Regions from separate parts of the Buttiauxella sp. AC038 genome, predicted to be linked through region 2. Evidence: predicted binding sites of a transcription regulator. Region 2 holds the regulator's gene; the other holds the start of a gene.
What was found. Region 2 encodes PurR, which represses purine synthesis genes. Its sites were predicted from a motif close to CANGCAAACGTTTGCNTG; they were not measured.
Positions count from the first base shown of each region.

Region 1: glyA (serine hydroxymethyltransferase) is a predicted target of PurR. The motif match lies at 2,944-2,961, and genes of this name have one in related genera.

Region 1 is NZ_CEEDCQ010000001.1:1,259,050-1,267,744, reverse strand. Features, by position in the region: gene AC0IXI_RS06075 (ROK family protein) at 89-1,285, shown strand; gene AC0IXI_RS06070 (hypothetical protein) at 1,342-1,515, shown strand; gene glyA (serine hydroxymethyltransferase) at 1,573-2,826, opposite strand; gene hmpA (NO-inducible flavohemoprotein) at 3,218-4,408, shown strand; gene glnB (nitrogen regulatory protein P-II) at 4,583-4,921, opposite strand; gene glrR (two-component system response regulator GlrR) at 4,994-6,331, opposite strand; gene qseG (two-component system QseEF-associated lipoprotein QseG) at 6,328-7,047, opposite strand; gene AC0IXI_RS06040 (sensor histidine kinase) at 7,051-8,433, opposite strand.
Region 2 is NZ_CEEDCQ010000001.1:2,268,733-2,277,427, reverse strand. Features, by position in the region: gene AC0IXI_RS10825 (C40 family peptidase) at 1-565, shown strand, start outside; gene sodB (superoxide dismutase [Fe]) at 758-1,339, shown strand; gene cydH (cytochrome bd-I oxidase subunit CydH) at 1,392-1,481, opposite strand; gene purR (HTH-type transcriptional repressor PurR) at 1,777-2,802, shown strand; gene punR (DNA-binding transcriptional activator PunR) at 2,823-3,734, opposite strand; gene punC (purine nucleoside transporter PunC) at 3,850-5,043, shown strand; gene cfa (cyclopropane fatty acyl phospholipid synthase) at 5,339-6,487, shown strand; gene AC0IXI_RS10790 (PTS sugar transporter subunit IIC) at 6,694-8,013, shown strand; gene AC0IXI_RS10785 (glycoside hydrolase family 1 protein) at 8,064-8,695, shown strand, end outside.

The DNA of each region.
Region 1 (8,695 bases), 1.0 Mb from region 2:
TGAAATACGTTATGTTTGCAGTGTAGAGAACTCATAACGGCTTAGAGCGCTTAATGCTCACACAATAAAGTTAACGGGGTTTAGTGAAATGCATAATTCAGGGCTGAATAATCAACGCGTGCGCCAACTTAACCGCCAGACGATTATGAAACTGGTTTGGCAGCATAAGCGGCTAAGCAAATCGCAGTTTGCGCAGTACACCGGGCTGTCCATTCCAGCGGTGAGTAAGATCCTTGAGGAGTTGGTGAGCGATGGCAAACTGAGCCACTCCAGCGAAAACCTCAGTAACCGAGGCATTAACAGCGGCAGTTACCAAATTCCACCTGATGGCGATTTCATTCTCTGCATGAATGTCACGCCCACCAGTATTGAAAGCCAACTGTGCGACGCACAACTTTCACCGCAAGGGGAATTTGAGCGTATCCATGTGAACGCCGCCACACCGCAGGTATTACTGGCCGCTATTGAGAACATCTGGCGTAATCAACGCAAAATCTGGCCGAAAAAAGTCATCAATCTCGCTCTGGCTATTCATGGGCAAGTCGATCCTGTGACAGGCGTTTCGCAAACCATGCCGCAGGCTCCGTGGCGTGAGCCGGTAGAAATTAAATATCTGCTGGAGGAAAAGCTTGGTGTAACGGTAAGAGTCGATAACGACTGTGTGATGCTGGCGCTGGCAGAAAAATGGCAAAACCCGGCAAACCGCCAGGATTTCTGCGTGATAAATGTGGATTACGGGATTGGTTCATCGTTTGTCATCAACGGGCAGATTTATCGCGGCAGTTTGTATGGCAGTGGGCAAATCGGCCACACCATTGTGAACCCTGATGGCATGGCCTGTGACTGCGGGCGCTACGGCTGTCTGGAAACCGTCGCATCGCTTTCAGCGTTAAAAAAACAGGCGCGTATCTGGTTAAAATCGCAACCTGGTTCGGCACGACAAGACCCGGAAAATGTCACCTCCGCACAGCTTATTTCAGCCTGGCATAGTGGCGATGAACAAGTTCGTAGCTGGGTAGAAAGTGCCGCTAATGCCATTGGGCTGAGTTTGTATAATTTCCTTAATATATTAAATATTAACAATATTTTGTTTTATGGTAGAAGCTGTGGATTTGGCGAGGACTGGCTGGCAACCATCAATCGGCAGATTGGGTTTAATCCGTTTGACCATGGCGATGCGCTAAAGATTAATGCGACACAAATTAGTTTCGGCAAGCTTTCGCGGCCACAGCAAGTGATGGGAATTGGTTATTTGTATGTGGAAGCCACGCTGGGTAAAGAATAAGCCGTGAGGAAATATTCCCCGGATATCCCAGTCAACATCTGGCAAGGAGTGAAATTATGCATAAAGCAGGTGTGATTATTTTCGGGCTGTTATTGGCAGGTTGTGCAGCCCAGACGGTTAATACCCCGCCCCCCTTATCGCCAATGGATGCCTGTATTCAGGCAACTCAGAGCAGCGATACCGTAGCCACTGCGAAGAACTGCAGTTTAATCACGCGCGATCAACATTAGCCATCAAAAACAACAAAGCCCACATAACGTGGGCTTTAGTGACTTACGTAGCGGAAATTATGCGTAAACCGGCAAGCGGGCGCAGATATCCAGAACTTTTTGCTTGGTGCGTTCGATAACCGCTTCGTCGTTGATGCTATCTAACACATCACACATCCAGCCAGCCAGTTCGCGAACGTCTGCTTCATTGAAGCCACGGCGAGTCACCGCTGGAGTACCGATACGGATACCAGAAGTCACAAATGGGCTCTTCGGATCGTTTGGCACGCTGTTTTTGTTCACGGTGATATTCGCGCGACCCAATGCAGCATCAGCTTCTTTACCGGTCAGGTTTTTATCAACCAGATCCAGCAAGAACAGGTGGTTGTCAGTACCGCCAGAAACCACTTTGTAACCACGGTCCAGGAACACAGAAACCATTGCTTTTGCATTCTTAGCAACTTGCTGCTGGTAAGTTTTGAACTCAGGTTCCATTGCTTCTTTCAGTGCAACAGCTTTACCCGCGATGACGTGCATCAGTGGGCCGCCCTGCGCGCCTGGGAAGACAGCGGAGTTCAGTTTCTTATACAGCTCTTCGCTGCCGCCGTTCGCGAGGATTAAACCACCGCGTGGGCCTGCCAAAGTTTTGTGCGTAGTGGTTGTCACAACGTGTGCATGTGGAACCGGGTTCGGGTAAACGCCCGCAGCAATCAGGCCAGCAACGTGTGCCATGTCCACGAACAGTTTCGCATCAACCATGTCTGCGATTTCACGCATTTTTGCCCAGTCAACCACGCCTGAATAAGCAGAGAAGCCACCGATGATCATTTTCGGCTTATGGGCTTTAGCTTGTTTTTCCAGGTCTGCGTAGTCGATATGACCGGTTTCATCGATACCATAAGGAACGATGTTGTACAGCTTGCCGGAGAAGTTTACCGGGGAGCCGTGAGTCAGGTGGCCGCCATGTGCCAGGTTCATACCCAGAACGGTGTCGCCTGGTTCCAGCAAAGTGGTGTATACCGCGAAGTTAGCTTGTGAACCGGAGTGCGGTTGCACGTTAGCGTAATCAGCGCCGAACAGCTCTTTTGCACGGTCGATAGCCAGTTGTTCAACGACATCAACGTATTCGCAGCCGCCGTAGTAACGTTTGCCTGGGTAACCTTCAGCGTATTTGTTAGTTAACTGAGAACCCTGAGCCTGCATCACGCGCGGGCTGGTGTAGTTTTCGGAGGCGATCAGTTCAATGTGCTCTTCCTGACGTACTTTTTCTTGCTCCATGGCCTGCCATAAATCGGCATCGTAATCGGCAATGTTCATTTCACGTTTTAACATTCGCATCTCCAGACTCAGCTAACAGTAAAAATTCGAACAGCTTTGAGGGCTCTCTCAAACAACGGGCAACAGTGTAAACCGAATTGGTATCAGGTGATAGGTCTTGACAGAGGTTTTTACGCAAACGATTGGCTCGGCGTCCTGCAAGGGTTTGAAGCCAAAAGTGGCAAGCTATTTCTGCGGATATTAATTCATCATCAACATGCAGAAATTTCACGTTCTGTGAGCCGAATCGACTCAGTAAGTATCCATTTACAATGTAGTGCTTTTTTTAATCCGATAATTTTATAAGATGCATTTAAAATACATCAATTAGAAAACCCTAAATAATTCGAGTTGCATCTATCACCCCTGCGGCTTGAAATATGACGGGTATAAAAGGAGCCATACCATGCTTGACGCACAAACCATCGCTGTTGTGAAATCCACCATTCCCCTGCTTGCCGCAACCGGCCCAAAACTTACCGCTCACTTTTACGATCGCATGTTCAGCCATAATCCTGAGCTGAAAGAAATCTTCAATATGAGCAACCAGCGCAATGGCGATCAGCGTGAAGCGCTGTTCAATGCCATCTGTGCATACGCGGCTAATATTGAAAATCTGGCGGTGTTACTGCCAGCGGTAGAAAAAATCGCGCAGAAACACACCAGCTTCCAGATCAAACCGGAACAGTACGACATCGTCGGCGGTCACCTGTTAGCAACGCTGGATGAAATGTTCAGCCCGGGCCAGGAAGTATTGGATGCGTGGGGCAAAGCGTATGGCGTGCTGGCAGGCGTGTTTATCAATCGTGAAGCGGAAATCTACCAGCAAAACGCGGCGAAAAATGGCGGTTGGGAAGGCACTCGCGCCTTCCGCATTGTGGCAAAAGAGCCGCAGAGCTCACTTATCACCAGCTTTGAATTTGAACCGCTGGATGGTAAACCAGTCGCGGATTATCAACCAGGCCAGTATCTTGGCGTATGGCTGAAACCTGAAGGTTTCCCGCATCAGGAGATTCGCCAATATTCATTGACCCGCAAGCCAGATGGCAAAAGCTATCGCATTGCGGTGAAACGCGAAGATTTGGGACAGGTTTCAAGTTGGTTACACAACCACGCGCAGGTGGGTGATGAACTGCATCTGGCGGCTCCGGCGGGTGATTTCTTTATGGACGTGAACGGGCAAACGCCAGTTACGTTGATTTCTGCAGGTGTTGGCCAAACGCCGATGCTGGCAATGCTCGATACACTGGCGAAAAATGACCATAGCGCGCAGGTGAACTGGTTCCATGCGGCTGAACATGGTGACGTACATGCATTTGCGGATGAAGTGAATCATCTGGGTGAACAGTTGCCAGGCTTTGAGCGCCACGTATGGTATCGCACGCCATCCGAACGTTGCCGTGCACAGGCAAAATTTGATAGCGAAGGTTTGATGGATTTACTGACCCTGGAAAGCAAAATCAGTGCACCAGATATGCAGTTTTATCTGTGCGGCCCGGTGAGTTTTATGCGTTTTGCGGCGGAGCAGTTGGTGAAGCTAGGCATAGGGCAGGACCGAATTAATTATGAGTGTTTTGGCCCGCATAAAGTGATGTGATTTTTACTCTTCATACTTCGAGTTGCAGGTGCGTTGGCTGCACCCGTTCGCCCCAGTCACATAGTTATCTATGCTCCTGGGGACTTGCGGCCTGGCCGCCTTCCTGCGACTCGAATTATTTTGAGTATTGAAAATGGCGAGTAATATCAATTTAACTCCCGCCATAAAGGCCAGTTAAATCGCGGCGTCGTCTTCTTCGCCAGTACGGATACGCACCACACGTGCCACATCAAAGACAAAGATTTTACCATCGCCGATTTTACCAGTTTGCGCAGTGCGAATAATGGTGTCCACACAGGTATCAACGATGTCGTCTGTGACGACAATTTCAATTTTTACTTTTGGCAGGAAATCCACCATGTACTCGGCACCACGGTACAGCTCGGTGTGCCCTTTCTGACGACCAAAACCTTTAACTTCAGTTACCGTCATGCCGGTGATGCCAACTTCTGCCAGCGCTTCGCGCACGTCATCCAGTTTGAACGGTTTAATAATCGCATCAATTTTTTTCATGGTATTTCCGGTTCCCGCACAACTCAAGTGTGCTGCCTGGTTACAGTAATCGTGGTTTCAAATTACCACAAACTACTCTTTAAAGTCATTGGCATCGAGTTCATGCCTTGAGAGTAATTTGTAGAATTCAGTACGGTTACGCCCCGCTACGCGCGCGGCCTGGGTAACATTACCTTTGGTCATTTGCAGCAATTTTCGCAGATAGTTCAGCTCGAACTGGTTACGTGCTTCAACAAAAGTAGGCAGCGCAGTATTCTCGCCCTCCAGAGCCTGCTGAACCAGCGCTTCGCTGATAACGGGAGCGGATGTCAAAGCTACGCACTGTTCAATCACGTTAACCAACTGGCGCACGTTGCCAGGCCAACTTGCCGCCATCAGGCGCTTCATGGCGTCGGTCGAAAAACTGCGCACAAACGGCTTATGGCGATCGGCAGACTGGCGCAATAAATGATTTGCCAGCAAAGGCACATCTTCCGCGCGTTCTTGCAGGGCAGGGATTTTCAGGCTCACTACATTCAGGCGGTAGAACAAGTCTTCACGGAACTCGCCACGCTCCATCGCTTTAGGTAAGTCGCGGTGGGTGGCAGAGAGAATGCGCACATCAATATCGAGATCACGGTTGCTGCCCAACGGGCGCACTTTGCGCTCCTGCAACACACGCAGTAATTTGACCTGCAAGGGAATCGGCATATCGCCAATTTCATCAAGGAATAACGTGCCACCTTCTGCGGCCTGGAACAGCCCTTCTCTGCTGCTGACTGCACCGGTAAAGGCACCACGCGAATGGCCAAACAGTTCAGATTCCAGCAACTGTTCTGGTAATGCTCCACAGTTAATAGCGATAAATGCCTTCTTGCTGCGCGGACTGGCGTTGTGAATGGCCTGCGCAAGGATCTCTTTGCCGGTTCCGCTTTGCCCGTTAATCAGCACGCTGACATCCGACTGGGCCACCATGCGCGCCTGATCCAACAAGCGCAGCATCGTCGGGCTGCGTGTAACAATAGTGTCGCGCCACATATCATCACCGGCAGTGACTGTATGCTCGAGAGCATCGTCAATCGCCTTGTAGAGCGCATCTTTATCAACCGGTTTCGTCAAGAAACTAAACACGCCCTGCTGTGTTGCAGCCACGGCATCAGGAATAGAACCGTGAGCGGTAAGAATGATAACCGGCATTCCCGGTTGTGCTTTCTGGATTTCGGCAAATAGCGCCATGCCATCCATCTCATCCATCCGCAGGTCGCTAATCACTAAGTCGATTTTTTCTCGCCCCAGGAGACGCAACCCTTCAGCACCACTTTCCGCAGTGGAAACGGTATAACCTTCACTGGTCAGGCGCATACCGAGAAGTTTAAGCAGGCCCGGATCGTCATCAACCAGCAGTAATCTGGCGGGTTTACGTTGCGTCATGGTTTCGCCTCCTGCGCGGGTTTGGTATTGTCCGGCAATTCGGCACCGGCAGGTTTGCGGCTGGAAAGCTGGCGTTCGATGTCCGTCAGGTTTTCTAGTTTGCGAGTCGTCAGGCTTAGCTGGCCTCTGAGGCGTTGCTGTTGTTCACGCAACGTATCCAGCTCGTTGTCTGACGACTGTTGTAATTTGCTGTAGCGGGTACGTTCATCTGACAGCGCCAGTAACGACGCTTGCCCATCACGCCACACCTGGAATAACGAGCGCACCTGTGAAGGCACTTCTGTCGTCATCGCATCCAGCTTAACCATGTAACGGCGGCGCTCGGTTGGGCTAATTTTGGCATTCGCCAACAAAATCCCTCTTTTGAACGTGTCGGGCCAACTATCAGATGGCCAGCGGCGTGCTTCAGCTCGCGCCTGAATCGGCGCTAAACGTTCTGCGCAGTCCATCGCCCGAAGCCAATACAGAGGGTTACTCATTGAGTCGTGGCTCTGATTTTGCCAGATATCCTCACAATCCGTAGACAAGTAATCGGCCAGTTGCTGTTCCGGCTCTTCTGCCAGTTGTGGATGTTTAACATCTTTTGGCACAGTACTCTGAACACAGCTCGCCAGTAGTAATGGCACAAGTAATGCGGACAGCGGGCGAATTGAAACTGGGCTGCGTAGGCATGGGATTAAGCCGTTACGCAACACGTGAAAAATAGTCGCTTTCATTTTTTATTTGTTCTCGGGAAAGACAGGTAACTCGATTCGGAAGCTGACATCTGCCGTTTCATCATCAATCAGGTGCAATTCGCCATGCATACGACGGATACAATCCTGGGCGATACTCAATCCCAGGCCGCTACCTTTAACTGCACCTTTACGCTGATGGCTTCCCTGATAAAAAGGTTCAAAGATCATCTCTCGCTCCGCGGACGGAATGGGGTCGCCTGTGTTACAGACATCAATAAAGAGCAAGTGACCCACCTGCGAGCTTCGTAGATAAATGGTACCGGATTCAGACCCATAGTGCACCGCATTGGAATAGAGATTATCCAGCACGCTCATCAACAACATCGGCTCAGCCAGGCAAGCAACCGGGCTAATATCACACTCGGTACGCATCATTTTAGCCCGCGCAGGCAAACTGTGAGCGGCGATAATGACATCCACCAGCGGTGCCAATTCAACTTTACCCATCTCGAGTGGGACATCGGCCAGTTTACGGTTGTAATCCAGTAACTGCTCAATCAATTTTTGTAAGTGGCGGCTACTATTATCAAGAATTTCCACCACCTCTTTTTGATCGTTGGTCAGTGGCCCAACAACCTGATCGGCAAGCAGTTCGGTACCTTCACGCATACTGGCAAGCGGTGTTTTTAATTCATGGGAAATATGGCGCAAAAATTCGTGGCGCTGGGACTCAAGCCAGGAAAGGCGCTCACTGAGCCAGACAATTCGCTGCCCAACAGAACGTAGTTCACTCGGCCCTTTAAACAACACCGAATTACCTAATGAACGCCCTTCACCGAGTAAATTAATCATCTTCTCGATACCTTTCACCGGGCCGATAATCATGCGCGTAAAGATAATGACCAATGCAAAGCTCAACAGGAATAACACCAGCGCCTGCCAGCCAAAAAACTGTCCGCGCTCGGCAATCTCTTGTTGAAGTTGCTGTCCACGGGAAAACACCACCGCGCGCGTCGCTTGTACCATTTCAGCATTTTTGGCCGCGAAGTTTTCAAGGTGTGCAGCAGCAGCGGTATCTGGGCCGCTATTTTTGCATTGTATATTGGCAAGGTCTGTTAACGACTGGCTGAGGTCTTTATAAAGATGGTTATCAGGCAAAACTCCGGCATGCGCTTCAAGCATTTGCGTGTAACGCTTACGCTGCCCCTGGTAGACAGTCTCAAGCGTTGCATCATCCAGCACACAATATTGGCGATAACTACGTTCCATTTCCAGAGCAACATTTGTCATAGCTTCACTGCGGCGAGCATCCGCCAGCGTGGTGCGATTTGTTAACGCAGCCTGATCGCTGAGCGCATTAAGGCTTTGCCACGCTTGCCATGCCAGAACCAACAGCGGAACCAGCACCAGCAAAAAGGCCATCATGACGAGCTGACGTAAGGATCGCGGGAAAAAATGCCACTGGTTCAATAGACTTATCTCATTGGGATTCTGGATAATTTGATGCTAGCGGGGATTGGCGGGAGTTTAAAGTCTTGAACGCAGAAACAACAAAGGCAGAGAATAATCTCTGCCTTTGTTCTGGAATCAGGCGGTGCCTTACTCAACGTTTCGCCCGGAGCATGATAAAGCAGTACAAGACTGGCAATAATCAAAAGTCGGACGGCAGGCACCTTGAGTGCATCAT
Region 2 (8,695 bases):
TGCAAAAAACTCCCGCAATAAAACCTCTAAGCTCGCAAAAGTCCAGCCTGTTACTTTCACCGAAAAATGCAGCAAGCCGCGTAAAGGCCATAAAGCGCATTGTGTAAAAGTTAAATCAGAGCAGCCAACGACGATTGCTGCGGCGCATAAAGTCCGTGTGCAAAAAGCACAAAAAACGGCAATGAACAAATTGATGGGCCAGATAGGCAAACCGTATCGTTGGGGTGGCACCTCGCCGGTTACCGGTTTCGATTGCAGCGGTCTGGTTTACTACGCATACAAAGATTTAGTGAAGTTCCGTATTCCTCGTACCGCTAACGAGATGTATCACCTGCGTGATGCCTCATCTGTAGATCGTGGGGAGCTTGAAACTGGTGATTTGGTCTTCTTCCGCACCCAAGGTCGGGGCACCGCTGACCATGTTGGCGTGTACGTGGGCAACGGTAAATTTATTCAGTCACCGCGTACCGGACAAGATATCCAGATAACCTCACTAAGCGAAGACTACTGGCAGCGCCACTATGTCGGTGCCAAACGCGTTATGACCCCTAAAACAATTCGTTAAACTCTATTTATCGAAAACCTGCGCCTGCCCTTCCTTGGGCAGGTGAGTTCCCTCTTTTGCTTATCCTTTCAATTTGTTACCCTAAACCCGCACTAAAAGTGATGTTTAACAATAGATACCCAAAATAATTCGAGTTGCATCGCAGCCAACAAAGATGCAGCTCGAAGTATGAAGGGTAATAAGGAGTCAGCAATGTCGTTCGAACTACCTGCACTACCATATGCAAAAGATGCTTTAGCACCGCATATCTCCGCCGAAACTCTGGAATACCATTACGGTAAACACCATCAAACCTATGTCACTAACCTGAACAATCTGGTTAAGGGCACTGCGTTTGAAGGTAAAAATCTCGAAGAGATCGTTCGTACTTCCGAAGGCGGCGTGTTTAACAACGCAGCACAGGTTTGGAACCACACCTTCTACTGGAATTGCCTGGCACCAAATGCTGGCGGTGAACCAACTGGAGAGCTTCTGGAAGCCATTAATAAGTCGTTTGGTAGCTTTGCTGAGTTTAAACAGCAGTTCACTGATGCAGCTATTAAAAACTTTGGCGCTGGCTGGACCTGGCTTGTCAAACAAGAAGATGGCGCTCTGGCGATTGTCTCTACCTCAAACGCGGGTACCCCACTAACAACAGCGGCAACACCGTTATTGACTGTGGATGTGTGGGAACATGCGTACTACATCGACTACCGCAATGCTCGTGCTGGCTATCTTGAGCATTTCTGGGCGTTGGTGAACTGGGAGTTTGTTGCTAAGAATCTGGCAGCATAAAACCTAAAATATATGGGCCGCGATTGCGGCCCATTTTAATCAGAGCGATGTATCAGTGCAGTACGGCGGTTAACGCGCCACACACAATCAGTGCCAAAACAACAACCGTGGTCATGATTGAAAATTTCAGATCGGTACTCATTAGCAAACTCCTTTTATTACCCTACAATCGGTGTGTCGGCTTGATTTTCCCACAATCAGACATAAAAATCCCCCTGGTTTTAACCTGATATCGCTTTTCCCTCTTTCACTTTTCTCCTGGATAGGCCAAAATCCCACGCTAATTTATTGCGTACCATCTATTCAACGCCCTCCTCCCGTTTTATGTCGCAATCCCGGCATACCTGCAACCTTAACGTTGCCTCAGGAGTTGGCGTACGCAAACGTTTAACACATTGGTTATCAGGGGTTTACGATATGGCCCGGAGTGAAATTTAATGGCGACAATCAAGGACGTAGCGAAGCTCGCAAACGTTTCCACTACAACCGTATCACATGTGATTAACAAGACCCGTTTTGTGGCGGAAGAAACACGTAACGCGGTCTGGGCGGCAATCAAACAATTGCACTATTCGCCGAGCGCCGTCGCGCGTAGCTTGAAAGTTAATCACACCAAAACGATTGGTTTGCTAGCTACTTCTAGCGAAGCACCCTATTTTGCCGAGATAATCGAAGCTGTCGAAAATAGCTGCTTTGAAAAAGGCTACACCCTGATTTTGGGTAATGCGCACAATAATTTCGAAAAACAGCGCGCCTATTTATCCATGATGGCGCAAAAGCGCGTCGATGGGCTGCTGGTGATGTGCTCTGAATATCCGGAATCATTACTGACTATGCTTGAAGAGTATCGTCACATCCCAATGGTTGTGATGGACTGGGGCGAAGCCCGCGCAGATTTCACCGACTCCGTTGTCGATAATGCCTTCCACGGTGGCTATCTGGCTGGACGTTATTTGATTGAACGTGGTCACCGCGAAATTGGTGCAATCCCTGGCCAAATGGAGCGTAATACCGGTGGCGGCCGCCATGCTGGTTTTATGAAGGCGCTGGAAGAAGCTGGGATCGCTATTCCTGAGAACTGGATTGTGCAAGGTGACTTTGAACCTGAGTCAGGCTACCGCGCCATGCAGCAGATTATCGGTCAGTCTCAGCGCCCTACCGCAGTATTCTGCGGCGGCGACATTATGGCGATGGGCGCAATTTGTGCTGCTGATGAAATGGGTTTACGCGTACCGCAGGATATTTCCATTATCGGTTATGACAACGTGCGTAACGCTCGTTATTTCACACCGGCATTGACCACCATTCACCAGCCGAAGGACTCGCTGGGTGAAACAGCTTTCAATATGCTGCTGGATAGAATCGTCAATAAACGCGAAGAGTCGCAATCAATTGAAGTACATCCGCGCCTGATTGAACGCCGTTCAGTGGCAGATGGCCCATTCCGCGATTACCGCCGCTAAAAACAGTCAAAGGAGCCTGCCTAAGCAGGCTCTTGCAACCACTCCTGATTCATCGTCTCGCTATCCCCTAAATACTCCAGCAGCCAGGCCAGAGCTGGCGAAGCATCATTTTGCCGCCATGTCAGGCAACATGCCGCGTCCGGGAACGGGTTATCGAGCGTCAGCTCACTCCACTGCCCTGAAGCCAACCACGGCTTTGCTATATGCAATGGCACCATACCAATACATAAACCCGCGCTAAGACAATCAGAGCCAGATTCCCAGTCTGGAACCACAACTCGACGCTGGTTATCCAAAAGCCAGGTAATACGCTTCGGTAGCGAACGGGAGGTATCTTCCAGTACTAACGACGGCCAGGCTCGCAGATCATCATCACTTAAGGTTCCGCCCTGCTGTGCCAGTGGGTGATTTGATGACACCACACAGCGCCAACTCAACGTCCCCATATCGCGGAACGCATAACGCCCCCCGACAGGAATAGCTTGTGTCGCACCAATCGCGACTTCAACTCGCCCATCAGCCAGCGCATCCCACACGCCGTTAAACACTTCCTGGAATATACGCAGTTCGATATCCGGAAAATGACGATAAAAATCCAACACCAACTGACGCGTTCGTTCAGGTTTAACGATGTTATCAACTGCGATAGCCAGGTGCCCGCGCCATCCATTTGCGATCTGTTGACACTGCTGCCGTGTCGTCATCATTTTTTTGATAACAGAGCGGCCTTCTTTCAGGAAAAAGACGCCTGCGGGGGTTAATTCAACATCCCGATGGCGACGTTCGAATAACGGAACCGCTAACCAATCTTCAAGTTGCCGTACCGTATAGCTGATAGCTGACGGAACGCGGTGCAGCTCTTGTGCTGCACCACTGAAGCTGCCATTGCGCGCTACCGCATCTATCACTTCCAGCGAATATTCTGACCACATTTCTCTGCTCACAAAATTTTTGAATGCAACCTACAAATATTAGCGTTTCACAAGCCTATTTGCACTCCGTACACTCTCGCGGCGATCAACCTGCAAGATAAAACAAGAGAAAATTATGCAACCATCAAAAGGATTTCTTATCTGGCTGGCTGGATTAAGTGTTCTGGGCTTCCTTGCCACAGACATGTATCTGCCTGCTTTCGCTGCCATTCAGCAAGATTTACAGACCGATGCCTCCGCCGTTAGTGCGAGCCTGAGCCTGTTCCTTGCGGGCTTTGCGTTTGCCCAGTTAATGTGGGGGCCGCTGTCAGACCATTTCGGACGTAAACCAGTTTTGCTGGCCGGTCTGAGTCTGTTCGCCGTCGGTTGTATTGGAATGTTGTGGGTAGAAAGTGCCACCGCTCTGCTGGTGCTGCGCTTCGTTCAGGCCGTTGGTGTTTGTTCTGCCGCAGTAAGCTGGCAGGCACTGGTGACCGATTACTACCCGGCAAACCGCGCAAATCGTATTTTCGCCACGATTATGCCGCTGGTTGGCTTGTCTCCGGCACTGGCACCGCTGCTCGGTAGCTGGATTTTGGTGCACTTCGACTGGCAGGCGATCTTCGCCACCCTGTTTGCAATCACCCTGGTGCTGATGATCCCAACTCTGCGTCTGAAACCACGTACCCAGCATCACCCGCAAACAGAAGACAATAAAGTCAGCTTTATGTCGTTACTGCGCTCTCGTGTTTATAGCGGCAACGTGTTGATTTACGCAGCTTGCTCTGCCAGCTTCTTTGCCTGGCTGACCGGTTCTCCGTTTATTCTGAACGATATGGGTTACAGCCCGGCGGCAATTGGCCTGAGCTATGTGCCGCAAACTATCGCCTTCCTGATTGGTGGTTATGGCTGCCGTAGCGCACTGCAAAAATGGCAAGGCAAGCAAATGCTGCCGTGGTTGCTTGCGTTATATACGTTGAGTGTTTTCGGCACCTGGGCGGTATCGATAAGTGGACACGCAAACCTGACCATGCTGCTCATCCCATTCTGTATCATGGCGATTGCCAACGGGGCGATTTACCCAATCGTTGTTGCTTCTGCACTGTTGCCTTTCCCACAAGCCACAGGTAAAGCCGCTGCGCTGCAAAACACGCTGCAATTGGGCCTGTGCTTCCTGGCAAGTTTGATGGTGTCGTGGTTGGTCGCTACACCACTGCTGACTACCACCAGTGTCATGCTGGTAACAATTGTTCTGGCCATGCTGGGTTATCTGCTTCAGCGTCGTAAAAATGCCGAAGTCTGGCAACCGGCTGAATCGGATGCACATTAAGATTAAAATTGCTCAGCCTCAACATGATTAGCTTGCTAAGAATATGTGATTGAATCACCGCTTAAGCGAGCCTATACTCATAAACGGCTCAACAAATAACACCATAATAATCAAATTAAAACGGGAGCCTCTTGGCTCCCGTTTTTGTTTTACAGCTGTTTTTGGGGCGCCAAGCCCCCTTTCTCTGTTCTACGTCGGATATCAGGCACACGGAATTTTCCGTGACATTTCTCACATGCCCAAAATAGCGTCTACGCTGTTTTAAGGTTCCTTTCACATTGGTGATGGAGAAGCTATGAGTTCATCGTGTATAGAAGAAGTCAGAATAAGAAATAACCCGTGGTATCGGATTGTGAACGATATGCTCACGCGGGCAGGGGTAGAAATTAATGGCCCACGCCCCTTCGATATACAGGTTAAGCATCCCGATTTTTTTAAGCGTGTTCTGCAAGAGGGTACACTGGGTCTTGGTGAAAGCTATATGGACGGCTGGTGGGACTGCGAACGACTGGATATTTTTTTCCATAATGCCATTCGCGCCGGACTTGAGCGGCAACTCCCCCACCATTTAAAAGACACGCTACGTGTAGCCGCCGCGCGCTTAGTTAATCTGCAATCCAAAAAACGCGCGTGGATAGTCGGTAAAGAACACTATGATTTGGGCAATGACTTATTTAGCCGCATGCTTGATGAACATATGCAATATTCCTGCGGTTATTGGAAAGACGCTACTACGCTAAGTGATGCACAAAACGCCAAGCTTAAAATGATCTGCGATAAGCTGCATCTTGAGCCAGGAATGACGCTACTTGATATTGGTTGCGGCTGGGGCGGTCTGGCAGAATTTGCTGCCCGGAATTACGGCGTAGCCGTTCATGGTGTAACCATCTCCGCCGAACAACAAAAATTGGCGCAAGAGCGTTGTAGCGGGCTTAACGTTAATATTGCACTGCAAGACTATCGCGAACTGGATATGCAATTCGACCGCATTGTTTCTGTCGGCATGTTCGAACATGTTGGGCCGAAAAACTATGCCACCTATTTTAATGTTGCCGACCGCAACCTAAAACCCGACGGTATTTTCCTGCTGCATACCATTGGCTCGAATAAAACCTTTAACGGTGTTGACCCATGGATAGACAAGTACATTTTCCCTAATGGCTGCCTGCCATCAGTGCGCCAGATTGCCGATGCCAGCGAAGGTCATTTTGTGATGGAAGATTGGCACAATTTTGGCGCCGACTATGACAAAACATTGATGGCCTGGCATGAACGCTTCAATAACTTTTGGCCGGAAATTGCAGATAACTATTCAGAACGATTCAAACGCATGTTTAGTTATTATCTGAATGCTTGTGCCGGTGCCTTCCGTGCACGTGATATCCAGCTCTGGCAAGTCGTCTTCACTCGTGGCGTCGAAAACGGTTTACGGGTTCCGCACTGATTTCCACCCGGCTCCGCCGGGGTAAATTCAATCCTTGCAAACATGTTGCATTTTCTTAACAAAATGTGAGTCCCTTCACGTTTCCTGCGCTACTTTCTTCACGAGTTTGATCCCGTTAACACTTATCTCTTTATTCATTGGAAACCGGTTTCCATGTTGTTTCACAATCAGTCCACTTTCCAAAAAACAATAGCAAGGATACCGCCATGAGCATGTACCAAAAAATGGTCAATGTGATTGAGCAAAAAGTCACGCCAATGGCAGGAGCAATGGGCTCTCAGCGCCATGTCATCGCCATTCGCGACGGTTTTATCTCCGCCCTTCCGTTTATGATCATCGGGTCTTTCTTGTTAGTGTTTATCTTCCCGCCATTCTCGCCAGACAGCAGTTGGACTTTTGCGCGATCATGGCTGAATTTCTCTCTCACCTACCGTGAACAGTTAATGCTGCCGTTTAACCTCAGCATGGGTGTGATGACGTTCTTTATTTCTGTCGGTATTGGCGCAAGCCTCGGGAAGCACTATAAGCTCGACCCGATAATGACCGGCTTACTGGCGTTTATGGCCTTTTTACTGGTCGCCGCACCGTATAAAGACGGGCAGATTTCAACGCAGTACTTCTCCGGCCAGGGCATTTTCACCGCGCTGATCACGGCGATTTATGCCAGTGAAATGTACGCGTTATTAAAACGCCACAACATCACCATCCGTTTGCCGAAAGAAGTGCCGACAGGCGTTGCGCGCTCATTTGAAATTCTGATTCCGGTTGTGGTGATTGTTGCCACCTTGCACCCGCTGAATTTATTTATTGAGTCAACCACAGGGATGATTATTCCCGAAGCGATTATGCATCTGCTGGCGCCGTTAGTTTCCGCATCCGACTCGCTGCCTGCGATTTTGATTTCCGTCTTTATCTGCCAGATTTTGTGGTTTGCCGGTATTCATGGTGCGCTTATCGTCACCGGGATCATGAACCCGTTCTGGATGGCTAACCTTTCCGCTAACCAGACCGCTCTGGCTGCGGGCAATGTCCTGCCGCATATCTATCTGCAAGGTTTCTGGGACCACTATTTGCTGATTGGCGGTGTTGGGTCAACGCTGCCACTGGCATTCTTGCTGTTACGTAGCCGTGCGATTCATCTGCGCACCATCGGCAAAATGGGCGTGGTGCCAAGCTTCTTTAACATCAACGAACCAATTTTGTTCGGCACACCAATCATCATGAACCCGATGTTCTTCTTGCCGTTTACTTTGGTACCAATGATTAACGCAACGCTTGCTTATATCGCCACAAAATTAGGTTGGGTTGCACAGGTTGTCTCGCTGACGCCGTGGACCACGCCGGCACCTATTGGCGCTTCATGGGCTGCAAACTGGGCGGTAAGTCCCGTAATCATGTGCCTGATTTGTATGGTCATGTCGGCTGTGATGTATTACCCATTCCTGAAGGCTTACGAACGCACCCTGCTGAAACAGGATGAAGAACGTAATACGCAGGAGAATGACAGCCCGATTACAGCAAACTGATATTTTTTATTGCCTGCCCGGATGGCAGGCACGTCAAACGAGGAACGAAAATGAAATACGTATTTCCTGATAATTTTTGGTGGGGCAGCGCCAGTTCAGCACCGCAAACTGAAGGTGAAACGCTCTCTTTTGGCAAGTCTGCCACCATTTGGGATCAGTGGTTTAAAGAACAACCAACCCGTTTTCATAACGGCGTTGGCCCGGCAGACACCTCCACGTTCTATAAGAACTGGAAGCAAGATATCGCCCTGCTGAAAGAGCTGAATCACAATACTTTCCGTACCTCAATTTCCTGGGCACGCCTGATCCCTGAAGGGCGCGGTGCGGTAAATCAGGAAGCTGTGACCTTCTATAATCAGGTTATTGACGAACTGCTGGCTCAGGGAATTAAGCCATTTATCAACCTGTTCCACTTTGATATGCCGATGGTCATGCAGCAGCAAGGCGGCTGGGAAAGCCGTGACGTTGTCACGGCCTATGCGGAATTTGCTAATGTTTGCTTTGAGCTGTTTGGCGACCGCGTGAAGCACTGGTTTACTTTCAATGAGCCAGTTGTACCCGTCGAAGGCGGCTATCTGTACGACTTCCATTACCCGAACGTGGTGGATTTCAAACGTGCAGCCACCGTTGCCTACCACACCATGATCGCCCACTCTCTGGCGGTAAAGGCTTATCACGAGCG